4 regions of the Planomonospora sp. ID91781 genome follow, and region 3 is predicted to be linked to each of the others. Evidence: riboswitches for the same ligand, from Rfam matches in the RefSeq annotation. Region 3 holds a riboswitch; each other region holds the start of a gene.
What was found. Region 3 has a riboswitch for cobalamin ahead of bluB (5,6-dimethylbenzimidazole synthase). Riboswitches for the same ligand answer to the same signal wherever they lie in the genome.

Region 1 (3,201 bases), on a different contig from region 3:
ACCCCCAGGTCGTGGTCGAGCCGGGCCGCCTGGATCAGCGTCCAGATCTGGGCGCGGATCGCCGGGAGCTTGGCCGGGTCCATGGCCGCGATCGAGGCGTGCTCGTCGAGGAGCTGCTCCAGCCGCGCCATGTCCCCGTAGGTGTCGGCGCGGGCCATCGGCGGCACCAGGTGGTCGACCAGGGTGGCGTGGGCGCGGCGCTTGGCCTGGGTGCCCTCTCCGGGGTCGTTGACCAGGAACGGGTAGACCAGCGGCAGGTCGCCCAGGGCGGCGTCCGGGCCGCAGGAGGCCGACAGGCCCGCGGACTTGCCGGGCAGCCACTCCAGGTTGCCGTGCTTGCCGACGTGCACGACCGCGTGCGCACCGAACCCGTCGGCCAGCCACCGGTAGGCCGCCAGGTAGTGGTGGCTCGGCGGCAGGTCCGGGTCGTGGTAGATGGCGATCGGGTTCTCGCCGAAGCCGCGCGGCGGCTGGACCATCACCACGACGTTCCCGGCGCGCAGCGCGGCCAGCACGATCTCGCCCTCCGGGTCGCGGGACCGGTCGACGAACAGCTCGCCGGGCGGCGGCCCCCAGTGCGCCTCGACCCGCTCGCGCAGGTCCGCCGGGAGCGTGCCGTACCACTCGGCGTAGGTGCGCGCGGCGATGCGCACCGGGTTGCCGGCCAGCCGCTCCTCGGTGAGCCAGTCGGGGTCCTGCCCGCCCGCCGCGATCAGCGCGTGGATCAGCGCGTCGCCGTCCTGGGCGGCCACGCCGGGCAGCTCGTCCTCGGCGCCGATGTCGTAGCCGTGCCCGCGCAGCGCGGCCAGCAGCCGCACCAGGCTCGCGGGGGTGTCCAGGCCGACGGCGTTGCCGATCCGGGAGTGCTTGGTCGGGTAGGCCGAGAGCATCAGCACGATCCGCCGCTCCGCGGGCGGGACGTGCCGCAGCGCGGCGTGCCGTACGGCGATGCCGGCCACCCGCGCGGCCCGCTCGGGGTCGGCGGCGTAGACGGTGAGCCCGTCGGCGTCGGTCTCCTTGAACGAGAACGGCACGGTGATGATCCGGCCGTCGAACTCGGGGATGGCCACCTGGGTGGCGGCGTCCAGCGGCGACAGGCCGTCGTCGCTGCCCTCCCAGGTCTCCCGGCTGCTCGTCAGGCAGAGTCCCTGCAGGATCGGCACGTCCAGCTCGGCCAGCGCCCCGACGTCCCACGCCTCGTCGTCGCCGCCGGCCGACGCGGTCGCCGGGCGGGTGCCTCCGGCCGCGAGCACCGTCACCACCAGGGCGTCGACCTGGCGCAGGGTCTCGATCAGGGCGGGCTCGGCGGCGCGCAGGGAGGCGCAGTAGACGGGCAGCGCCCGCGCGCCCGCGTCCTCGACCGCCGCGCAGAGCGTCTCGACGAACGCGGTGTTCCCGGCGACGTGGTGGGCCCGGTAGTACAGCACCCCCACGACCGGGGCGTTCCCGACGGCGTCCCCGGCGGCGTCCCCGGCGGTGTCCCGGCGGGCCTCGCGCTCCAGCACCCCCCAGGCCGGGGTGGGCCGGGGGGGTGCGAAGCCGTGGCCGGTGAGCAGCACGGTGTCGGACAGGAACCGGTGCAGCTCGGCGAGGTTGGCCGGGCCGCCGTGGGCGAGGTAGGCGTGCGCCTCGGCGCAGACGCCGCCGGGGACCCCCCACTGGCGGGACAACTCCATCAGCTCGGCGTCGGGCGCCTGCTCGCCGCCGAGCACGACGACGGGCCGGGGCCCGGCGAGCAGGGCGTCCAGGCCCTCCTCCCAGGCGCGGCGCCCGCCGAGCAGCCGGACCACGACCAGGTCGGCGCCCTCCAGCAGCGGCGGCAGGTCCGCGGCGGCGAGCCGGGCGGGGTTGCCCAGCCGGTAGGCGGCGCCGCTCGCCCGGGCGCTGAGCAGGTCGGTGTCGGAGGTGGAGAGCAGCAGGATCACGCGGCACGTCCCTCGGGACGGGGGCACGGCGAAGGGCGCACGGAGACTCTTCCTCCCTCGGGGTCCTCGCCCCGGGTCGTCGGCGGACGCGAGGGCCGGAGTCTCCTGGCTCCCGGATCGACGCTCCCCCCGGCCTTCCCGTCCGCACGCGGACAGTGGCCTGGTTGGGGGTCGCTCCCCGGTCACAGTGGCGGGACCGCGCCGGATTCGCACCGGCTTCCTCCCATTGCCTTCGCTCGACCATGAGCGTACGGCAGTTCGGTCGTCCGGAGGAACCCGGCGTTAGCATCCTCGGCGTGACCGTTCCCGACCTCTCCGGAAATCCCGGCATGTCCGGCTCCCCCGATGTGCCCGGCGGACTCGGGCTTCCCGCCCCTTCCGGCGCACCCGGCGGACCGGGGCCCTCCGGAACTCCCGGCCTGTCCGGCTCCTCCGGCGCGCCCGGCCGTCCCGGACCCCCTGACGCGTCCGGCGCACCCGGCTCCTCCCGCGCCTCCGACGGTCCCGGCTCCTCCGGCGTGTCCGGCCTTCCGGGCCGGTCCCGGTCCGACGCGTGTCCCGGAGCGCTGCAGACGCACGCCGCCGCCGACGGCGGGCTGGCCCGGATCCGGGTTCCCGGCGGCCGCCTGCCCTCGACCCGGCTGCGCGAGCTGGCCCGGGCCGCCGCCGAGTGCGGCACCGGCGTCATCGAGCTGACCTCCCGGGCGAACGTCCAGGTCCGCGGGCTGGGCGAGGAGTCCGGCTTCGCGGCGCGGATGGGCGAGGCGGGCCTGCTGCCCTCGCCGACCCACGAGCGGGTCCGCAACATCCTGGCCTCCCCGCTGACCGGCTGCGACGGCCGCGGGCTGCTCGACGCGGGCCCGCTGGTCGCCGAACTGGACCGGTCGCTGTGCGCCCGCCCGGAGCTGGCCGCCCTGCCCGGCCGGTTCCTGTTCGCCGTCGACGACGGCCGCGGCGACGTCGCCGGGCTCGGCGCCGACGCGGGGATCCTGCCGCTCGCTCCCGACCTGGTCGCGGTCCTCGTCGCGGGCGCCGACAGCGGCCTGCGCGTCCCGGTGTCCGAGGCGGTTCCCGCGCTGCTCGCGGTGGCCGGGGCGTTCCTGGCGGAGCTCGCGGGTTCGGGGACCGCCGCCTGGCGGATCGGGGAACTGCCCGGCGGTCCCGGCCGGGTCGTGGCACGCCTCCGCGCCGAGGCGGCCGGCTCGGCCGTCGCCCTCGCGGGCGCTTCCGCGGCCGCCCCGGTGGAGACCCCCGCGGACGCCGCGGCGCCGCCTCC
Region 2 (3,201 bases), on a different contig from region 3:
ACCGCCTCAGACCCCCGCCCCGGCGGTCATCACGTCTCGCACAGTGGTCCCGGAGACGCGCACCAGACCGCCGGAGTCGACGAGCGCCATCGCCGGGTAGCCGGTGACGCCGAACGCCCTGCCGACAGGCCCACCGGGCATCTCCTCGATCACCACCGTGGCCACCGGCTCCAGCGCCGCGCGCTTGGCCTCGAGGTCGCGCTCGGCTCCGACCAGCAGGACCAGCACCCCTGCCCCGCTACCGGGGTAGACCTTGGCGAGCTCCAGGAACTCGGGCAGCCGCTCCTCGCACGCCCGGCAGCCCTGAGCGAAGGCGCCGAACAGCACCGTGCCGTCGGCGAGGAACTCCTGGCCGACCGGTCCGCCCCAGGTGGTGCGGGCACGGAAGGCGCCCACCTGCTCCCCGGCCGCGCGCATCACCTGGAAGACGTTCTCGGCACCCGGCCCCGCGGGTACGGCTGACAGCCCCCCGTACCCGCGCAACCGGCGGATCACCGCCACGGTCAGCAGCAGGTTCAGCACGCTCAACGCGCCGGCGGCTCCGGCGCACACCATCATGAGACTGGGCATGGGAGGACACTCCTGTGGTGAGTGGATTCGATCGATGACGGGAAGCCGTGTCCGATGGGCGGCGCCGGTGCCCGGCGCCGTCCGTCTCCGGTGACTCCGGCGAGGGGCCGCACCCGTTTTACGGGTGCGGCCCCTCGCCGCGCCTCCCGATGCGCCCCGCCGTGCCGGTCACCGGCACGGCGGAGCGCGCGTACGCCGCCGGGACGCCGCTCAGGCTGGTCGGCCCCCGGCTGCCCGGTCATCGGAGGGACCCGGCCGGGGCCTCTGGAGCGCGCCCTCCTCGAGCCCGGTCACCCTCCGGTGCGGCATGGCGTGCTAGCAGCTCGACTTCGTGGTCGACCAGAACTTCTCGGTGGCGAAGTCGACGCAGATCTCGGTGATGATCGACCGCTTGGGGCCGCTCGGCGGGATGCTGAAGTTGCACCACTCCTCCGTCGGCCGGGAAATGGAGATGCACTGCTTGGCCATGGCCCGCGCCTCCCCTGCAGGAAGCACGGTGCCCAGCAGCCGGCCGGTGAGCGACTCGATGATGTGAGCCATCCGTTTACCCTCTCTCGGGACCGCCCCTCCCGTCCGGGAGGAGCAGGATTTTCTGACACCGGCAACCGTAGGGAGGCTCTGCATGGAGGCTGCATGGTAACGACATGGTAACGACAGTGTCGATCTCACATCCCGGGCAGGAGCGTGATCCCGCAGTCCGGCGGGCATGTGGGGGCAAGGACAGTCCGGATCGTGCGCATCGGTCCGTTTCGTGTGATGATGGCGCGAAGGCGAGCGCGGACTGAGGAAGCCGGTGTGAATCCGGCGCGGTCCCGCCACTGTGATCGGCGAGCGGATCCCCACCACGCCACCGCCCCTGCCCGGGGTGGGAAGGCGGGGACGAGCAGCGACCCGAGAGCCAGGAGACTCACGCGGTCGCCTCCTCGACGAACTGGGGCGGATCTCCCCGGAGAGGAGCGGGCTCTGGTGTCCGTCGGGCCGGTGGCCACGCCGAGAGGCTTCTCGGCGTTCCCTCTCCCAGATCCGCCCCGTCGTGCAGATCCCGTGAGAGGAACACTTCATGACGGGCAGACGTCCCGCGTCCCTCCTGCTCGCACTCCTGGTGTCCGGAGTGCTGGCCGCCTGCGGCGGCACCCCGGCCGGTGACACCCGGGCCGCCGTTCCGGCGGCCTCCGCGCCCGCGGGTTTCCCGGTCACCCTGGACAACTGCGGCGTGCGGACCACCTACGAGCGGCCGCCGCGGCGGGCGGTCTCGATGAACCAGCACGCCACCGAGGTGATGCTGGCCCTCGGGCTGGAGAAGTCGATGATCGGCACCGCCTATCTCGACGACAAGGTGCTGCCGGAGTACCAGGCGGCCTACGGCGCGATCAAGGTGGTCGCGAAGGAGTATCCCGCTTATGAGGCCCTGCTGGCCGAAGAGCCGGACTTCGTCTACGGCGGTTTCGCCAGCACCTTCGACGAGAAGGAGGGACGCGGCCGGGACGCCCTGCGAAAGGCCGGGATCAAGACGTACCTGAACGTCGAGGAGTGCGCCGAGGGCCCGGTGACCATGGAGCTGATGGACACCGAGATCCGCAACGTCGCGAAGATCTTCGGCGTGCCCGGCCGGGCCGATCAGCTGCTCACCGAGCTGCACACCACCCTGTCCGGAGTACGGGAGAAGCTGGCGGGGGTGGCGCCGGTGAAGCTGTTCGTCTACGACAGCGGGGACAAGACCGCCTTCACCGCCGGCGGCAAGGGCATCGGCAACGAGATCATCACGCTGGCCGGCGCGGAGAACGTCTTCGCCGACCTCGACAAGGTGTGGGGCGACGTCTCCTTCGAGCAGGTCGCCGAGCGCGCTCCCGACTGGATCGTCATCTACGACTACGGCGACCGGTCGGCGGCCGACAAGGAGGAGTTCCTCCTCTCCAACCCGGCGCTCAGGGACGTGCCGGCGATCAAGCACAAGCGGTTCGCGGTGCTGCCGCTGTCGTCGGTGGTGCTCGGGGTCCGGGTGCCGGGGGCGGTCGAGGCGCTGGCCGGGCAGCTGCACGCCGACCGGTTCCGGTGAGCGGGCCGGCTGCAGGCGCCGTGCTCCCCGCTCGGCGCCCGGGACTGCCGTACCCGGTCGTGATCGGCCTGCTGCTCGCGCTGCTGGGCGCGGCGGCCACGGCCGCCATCGCGGCCGGGTCGGTCACGCTCCCGGCGGGGCAGGTCTGGGGCGTCCTGCTGCACCGGGTGCATCCGGCGCTGGCCGAGCCGACCTGGACGGCCGTGCGGGAGACCATCGTGATGGACGTGCGGCTGCCGCGCGTCCTGCTGGCGGCGGTGATCGGCGCAGGCCTGTCGGTGTGCGGCATGGCGCTGCAGGCCCTGGTCCGCAATCCACTGGCCGACCCCATGCTGCTGGGCGTGTCCTCCGGAGCCGGCGTCGGCGCGGTCAGCGTGGTGGTGTTCGGCCTGACCGCGTTCGGCGCGTTCTCCCTGCCCGTCGCCGCGTTCCTCGGAGCCCTGGCAGCCCTGGTGGCGGTGTACCTCCTGGCGCGATCCGGCGGCCGGATGACCACGGTCCGGCTGGTGCTGGCCGGAGTCGCGACGGCCGAGGTGCTCTCGGCCGTGGCCAGCTTCCTGCTGGTCACCTCCAAC
Region 3 (3,201 bases):
CGACATCCTCTCCCTGGGCGACGACACCGCCACGGTGCTCGGCGTCAACGTCGGACGGCTGCGCCTGGTGCTCACGCTCCTGGCCGTCCTGCTGGCCGCCGCCGCGGTCACCGTCGCGGGCCCCATCGGGTTCGTGGGCCTGTGCGCGCCGGTGATCGTCAGGCTGCTCCCGGGCGTGCACCGCCACCGGACGGCGGTTCCGCTGGCGGGCCTCGTCGGCGTGCTCGTCGTCCTCGGCTCCGACATCGGGCTGCGCGCCGTCTTCGGCGGGCAGGCGGGCGTGGACGTGCCGCCCGGCGTGGTCACCTCGCTGTTCGGCGCCGCGGTGATGGTGTGGCTGGCCCGCCGCTACCGGGACGCCGGGCCGACCCGCCAGCCGCCGATCGTGCGGGTCGCGGCCCGCTCGCGCGCCGCCTTCCTGACCGTGGTGACGGCCTGCGCGGTCCTGCTCGCCGGAGCGGTCTTCCTCGGCATGCTCGGCGGCGACACCTGGATCCTGGGCGGCGACCTGGTCAACTGGCTGAACGGCCGGACCGGCCGCGGCCTCACCTTCGTGCTCGATCAGCGCTATCCGCGGGTGCTCGCCGCGGTGCTCGCCGGCGCCGCGCTGGCCGCCGCGGGCACGGCCGTCCAGGCGGTGTGCCGCAACCCGCTGGCCGAGCCGGGCATGCTCGGCGTCACCGCCGGTGCGGGCGTGGGCGCCGTCTCGCTGCTGGCCCTCGCACCGCTCGCCGGGATCTGGCCGATGTTCGCGGCGGCCATCGCCGGGGCCCTGGCCGCCTCCGCCGCGGTGTACCTGCTGTCGTGGCGCGGCGGGCTGAGCTCCGACCGGCTGGTGCTGATCGGCGTCGGCGTGCAGGCGGCCTGCACCGCCGTCACCGTGCTGATCATCGTCAAGGCGGACCCCTGGAACACCGCCATGGCGCTGACCTGGCTGTCCGGTTCCACCTACGGCCGCGTCCCCGCCCAGCTCATCCCGGTCGCGCTGGCCCTGGCCCTGGTGCTCCCGCTGATCGTCTGGCTCCGCCGCGACCTGGACCTGCTCTCCCTGGACGAGGACAGCCCCCGCGTCCTCGGCGTCCCCCTGGAACCGGTACGGCTGGCCGCTCTGGGCGGCTCGGTGCTGCTGACCGCCACCGCGGTCTCCGCCGTGGGCGTGGTCGGCTTCGTCGGCCTGATCGCCCCGCACGCCGCCCGCGCCCTGGTCGGTGCGGGCCACGCCCGCGTCCTCCCGGTGGCCGTGCTCCTCGGCGCTCTGCTGGTGAGCCTGGCCGACACGCTCGGGCGCACCGTCATCGCCCCGGCCCAGGTGCCCGCCGGGCTCGTCACCGCGCTGCTCGGCACGCCGTACTTCGTCTGGCTGCTGTGGCGCTCCCGGGCGCAGGCGGACGGCTGACCGGCCGGTTCCGGGCCCTGATCGCGATTTCCACGAGGTCGTCCCATCCGAGATCGCCTCCGCGGGACCGAGGAGCGAGTGTGCCCCTGGTCTCGTGGAGGCGGACGGTGCGACCGCACCCGGTTCGGCGGCGCGGTCGTCACCTCCTGCATGATCGCGCTCCCGCACTGCGCTACAGTCGCGTCCGGCACGAACTGACGCGAGGTGCCTCCCCCGGGAGGAGAATCGGGAAGCCGGTGCGACTCCGGCACGGGCCCGCCGCGGTGATCGGGGAGCTGCCGTCCACGCACGAGACGTGCGGCCACTGGCCTCGAGGCCGGGAAGGCGGACGGCGCAGGCGTTGATCCGAGAGTCCGAAGACCGGCCTCGCTCCACCCGCCGCCCCCTGAGGGGCGGCACGAGAGCAGCGGGAGCCTGCCCTGTGAACGACGTCCCTGCGAACGACGTCTATGCGAACGACGTCCCTGCGAACGACGTCCCTGCGAACACCGGCATCTACGACGTCATCCACCGCCGCCGCGACGTACGGTCCCAGTTCAACGGCGGACCCGTGCCCGGCGACGTCCTCGACCGCGTGCTGGCCGCCGCGCACGCGGCGCCCAGCGTGGGGCTCTCCCAGCCCTGGGACTTCGTCCTGGTACGGGACCCCGCCACCCGCCAGGCCTTCCACGACCACGTCCAGCGGGAGCGGGCCGTCTTCGCGGCGTCCCTCAGCGGGGACGAGGCCGAGCGGTTCGCCAGGATCAAGGTCGACGGCGTGCTGGAGTCGAGCCTCTCGGTGGTCGTCACCTACGACGCCGAACGCGCCGGTCCCGCGGTCCTGGGCCGGCACGCCATCGCCGACACCGGCCTCTACTCGGTCTGCCTGGCCATCCAGAACCTGTGGCTGGCGGCCACCGCCGAGGGCCTGGGCGTCGGCTGGGTCTCGTTCTACCGCGAGCCGTTCGTGCGGCGCCTGCTCGGCATCCCGTCCGGGATCCGCCCGGTGGCCTGGCTCTGCCTGGGACCGGTCACCCACGTCGAACCGGCCCCCGACCTGGAACGGCACGGCTGGCGCCGCCGCGCCCCGCTGAGCGCCGCGGTCCGGCACGAACGGTGGTGACGCGAGGACACGGATCGACCCGGGGCGCGGGACCCGGATGGGGCCTTGCCGCGGCCCGAGCGGACATGATCGACTAAGGCGGTCATGTTCGGCGCGAACCCCCGCATGAATGGACCTGGCCCATGAACACCCCCCGCGAATCCGGCGCTCCGCGCGACCTCGGCCTCGACCGGCCGCACTCGGCCCGCATCTGGAACTACTGGCTGGGCGGCAAGGACCACCACCCGGCCGACCGCGAGGCCGGGGAGATGGTCAAGCAGCTCATCCCGGGCATCGTCGAAGCGGCCCGGGCCGACCGGGCGTTCCTGGGCCGGGCCGTACGGCACCTGGCGGGCGAGGCGGGCATCCGCCAGTTCCTCGACATCGGCACGGGCCTGCCCACCGCCGACAACACCCACGAGGTCGCGCAGCGGATCGCCCCGGAGTGCCGGGTCGTCTACGTCGACAACGACCCGATCGTCCTGGCGCACGCCCGCGCCCTGCTCGCCGGCACGCCCGAGGGCCGCACCCAGTACATCGAGGCCGACCTGCGCGACCCGCAGCACATCCTGCGGGTCGCCGCGCAGACGCTCGACTTCACCGAACCCGTCGCGCTGATGCTGCTGGGCATCCTGCACCACATCGTCGACGACGCCGAGGCGGGGAAGATCGTACAGGAGCTGGTCGACGCCCTGCCCTCCGGCAGTTACCTGGCGATCGCGCA
Region 4 (3,201 bases), on a different contig from region 3:
GCCGTGGAGAACCCCGTCCAGGCGCTGCGCGCGGTCTCCCACGACCCCACGCTGAAGTACGAGATCAAGATGCGCGACGGCCGGAGGCTGACGGCCGTCCAGCTCCAGATGGAATACCTCGAGCTGGCCAGAAAGTACGCCGAGACCCGCAGCGGCAACGGCATGGACGAGCCCACCAAGGACGTCCTGGACCGCTGGGAGTCCGTGCTGACCCGCCTGGCCGAGGACCCGATGCAGCTGTCCGGGGAGCTCGACTGGGTCGCCAAGCTGGAGCTCCTGGAGGGCTACCGGACCCGCGACGGGCTGCCCTGGTCGCACCCGCGCCTGCAGCTCGTCGACCTGCAGTACTCCGACATCCGCCCCGACCGGGGCCTGTACAACCGCCTGGTCGCCCGGGGCCGGATGCAGCGGCTGGTGACCGAGGAGGAGGTGCAGCGCGCCGTCGAGGTGCCGCCCAGCGACACCCGCGCCTACTTCCGCGGCCGCTGCCTGAGCCAGTACAGCGAGGCGGTCGCCGCCGCCTCCTGGGACTCGGTCATCTTCGACATCCCCGGCCGCGAGTCCCTGCAGCGCGTCCCGACCCTGGAGCCGCTGCGCGGCACCAAGGCCCACGTGGGCGAGCTGTTCGACCGCTGCCGCACCGCCGCCGAGCTGGTCACCGCCCTCACCGGCGAGAAGTGAGGAACCGGAGCCGGAGGACGACCGCACGCGACCGCCCCGGGGCCTCGAGGTCACGGGGCGGTTCCGCGTACCCGGATGTGCGCCCGGACGCGGACGCGGGCGCCGCGCAGATCCGCCCCGCCCGGCGAGGGGCGTGATCTTACGAGATTGACGGGAGCGGCGGCCCCGGGATACGTTCCGGGTGTTTTGTGGCGGCGCGGGGGAAATCCGGTGAGATTCCGGTGCGGTCGCGCCACTGTAACCGGCCCTGTGGGGACGGAAGCCAGGTCACCCGGCCGCCACCGACCTACGAAAAGGGACGCGCAATCCCTGAAGGAGGTGCCCGTGAGCCGGATTCCGCCACGCCTCGACACCGGCGACGGCACGGGCCGCGTCCCCGGAGGACGAACCACTCGACGAGCGGGGACCGCGCCGCGCCGGCCTGCGGCTGCTGCCCAGGCTGGAACGGCCCGGCCGCCGTGCGGGCGCCCGGACGGCGGCGCCTGCGGACGGCCGAGGCGCTCGGCCTGCGGACCGGGCCCGGCCCGCTCCTCGCCGACCGGGACCACGGCCGCCGACGCGGCATGACGCCCGCCGAGGCCGGGACTGCCGGACCGCGGAGCTCGCCGCCCGGCTCACCGACCCGGCGGAGGCGCCCCACGGGGGCGAATCCGTGCTCGGCTTCCCCCGCCGGGTGGCCGGTCGGCTCTCCGCGGCGACGCCGGGCAGAACCGTCGCCGTCACCCGCTCCGCCCGACCCACCCGCGTGACTCACCCCGAGGAGATGCCGACGGTGCGCGACTCGCACTACCCCTTCACCGCGATCGTGGGCCTGGAGGACCTCAAACTCGCCCTGGTCCTCAACGCCGTCTCCCCGCGCGTCGGCGGCGTGCTGGTCCGGGGGGAGAAGGGCACCGCCAAGTCCACGATCGTGCGGGCGCTGGCCGCGCTGCTGCCGCCCGTCGAGGTCGTGCGCGGCTGCCGCTTCTCCTGCGACCCAGCCGCCCCCGACCCCCGCTGCCCCGACGGGCCCCACGATTCCCGTGGGCCGTCCGGGCCGGAGCCCGATGCGGCGGCCGTCCGCCCCGGTCCTCACCGGTCGTCAGGGCCGGAGCCGGGCGATGCGGCGGTCCGCCCCGCCCGGCTGGTGGAGCTGCCCGTCGGCGCCGCCGAGGACCGCCTCGCCGGCTCCCTCGACCTCGAACGCGCCCTCACCGAGGGAGTGAAGGCCTTCGAACCGGGCCTGCTGGCCGCCGCCCACCGCGGCGTGCTCTACGTCGACGAGGTCAACCTGCTCCACGACCACCTGGTCGACCTGCTCCTCGACGCGGCCGCGCTCGGCACCTGCTACGTCGAGCGCGAGGGCGTGTCGGTACGGCACGCCGCCCGCTTCCTGCTGGTGGGGACCATGAACCCCGAGGAGGGCGAGCTGCGCCCGCAGCTCCTCGACCGGTTCGGCCTCACCGTCGAGGTCAGGGCGTCGCGGGAGGTGGACGAGCGGGCCGAGGTGGTGCGCCGCCGCCTGGCCTACGACGCGGACCCGGAGGCCTTCGCCGCGGCCTGGACCGGGCAGGAGGCGGCCCTGGCCGCGCGGATCGCCGAGGCGCGGGCCCGGGTCGCCCGGGTGGCGCTGCCGGACTCCGCGCTGCGGCGGATCGCCGCCGTCTGCGCGGGCTTCGAGGTGGACGGCCTGCGCGCCGACCTCGTCACGGCGAGCGCCGCCATCGCGCACGCCGCCTGGCAGGGCCGTACCGAGGTCACCGCGGCCGACGTCCGCGAGGCGGCCCGGCTCGCTCTCCCGCACCGTCGCCGCCGCGACCCCTTCGACGCACCCGGCCTGGACGAGTCCAGGCTCGACGACCTCCTCGACGCGATCTCCGACGACGAACCGGACGGCGGACCCGGCGACGGGCCTGATGGCGGACCGGGCGGGGGGCCGGGCGGCGGACCTGCCGACGAACCGGACGGCGGCGCAGGAGGGGGCGGCCGGGACTCCGGCGGTCCCGACGGCTCCGGACCCTCCGGCGGGGCGGACGGGAGCCGGGCCTCCGGTCCCGGCGCGGACGGAGCACCGTCCGGCGGCGCGTCCGCGGACCCGCCCGGCGGGCCCGACTGCGGCACCCCGCCGCCCGGCGGACCCGGCACGCCGCGGTCCGGTACGGCGGACCCCGGCCCGGCGGCCGGGTCCTCCTCCGGAGCGGGGAGCGGCGACGCGGCACCGGAGCAGGTGGCCGAGGCCGGCCCGGCCCGCAGGGCCCGGCTGTTCACCGTGCCCGGCGTCGGAGCCGGAGCACCGGGACGGCGGTCGCGGGCCAGGACGCCCCTCGGGCGGACCACCGGTGCCCGCGCCCCCGAGGGGCGCCCCGCCTCCCTCCACCTGCCGGCGACCGTCCTGGCCGCCGCGCCGTACCAGCGGGAGCGCGGCCGGACCGGTCCGGGCCTGCTGGTGCGCCGCGGCGACCTGCGCGAGGCCGTACGGGAGGGCCGCGAGGGCAACCTGGTGCTGTTCGCCGTCGACGCCAGCGGCTCCATGGCCGCCCG

Region 1: another riboswitch for cobalamin. It lies ahead of HS048_RS22865 (cobaltochelatase subunit CobN); the one in region 3 lies ahead of bluB (5,6-dimethylbenzimidazole synthase).
Region 2: another riboswitch for cobalamin. It lies ahead of HS048_RS22430 (ABC transporter substrate-binding protein); the one in region 3 lies ahead of bluB (5,6-dimethylbenzimidazole synthase).
Region 4: another riboswitch for cobalamin. It lies ahead of HS048_RS23815 (VWA domain-containing protein); the one in region 3 lies ahead of bluB (5,6-dimethylbenzimidazole synthase).

The regions. Positions count from the first base shown of each region.
Region 1 covers NZ_JABTEY010000002.1:798,789-801,989, forward strand. The annotation lists gene HS048_RS22865 (cobaltochelatase subunit CobN) at 1-1,925, opposite strand, end outside; cobalamin riboswitch at 2,024-2,148, opposite strand; gene HS048_RS22870 (precorrin-3B synthase) at 2,222-3,201, shown strand, end outside.
Region 2 covers NZ_JABTEY010000002.1:703,089-706,289, reverse strand. The annotation lists gene HS048_RS22445 (ABC transporter ATP-binding protein) at 1-2, opposite strand, end outside; gene HS048_RS22440 (hypothetical protein) at 7-570, opposite strand; gene HS048_RS22435 (hypothetical protein) at 886-1,110, opposite strand; cobalamin riboswitch at 1,305-1,500, shown strand; gene HS048_RS22430 (ABC transporter substrate-binding protein) at 1,631-2,626, shown strand; gene HS048_RS22425 (iron ABC transporter permease) at 2,647-3,201, shown strand, end outside.
Region 3 covers NZ_JABTEY010000001.1:2,930,313-2,933,513, reverse strand. The annotation lists gene HS048_RS13330 (iron ABC transporter permease) at 1-1,396, shown strand, start outside; cobalamin riboswitch at 1,582-1,780, shown strand; gene bluB (5,6-dimethylbenzimidazole synthase) at 1,818-2,498, shown strand; gene HS048_RS13320 (SAM-dependent methyltransferase) at 2,621-3,201, shown strand, end outside.
Region 4 covers NZ_JABTEY010000002.1:1,005,698-1,008,898, reverse strand. The annotation lists gene dop (depupylase/deamidase Dop) at 1-681, shown strand, start outside; cobalamin riboswitch at 826-975, shown strand; gene HS048_RS23815 (VWA domain-containing protein) at 1,445-3,201, shown strand, end outside.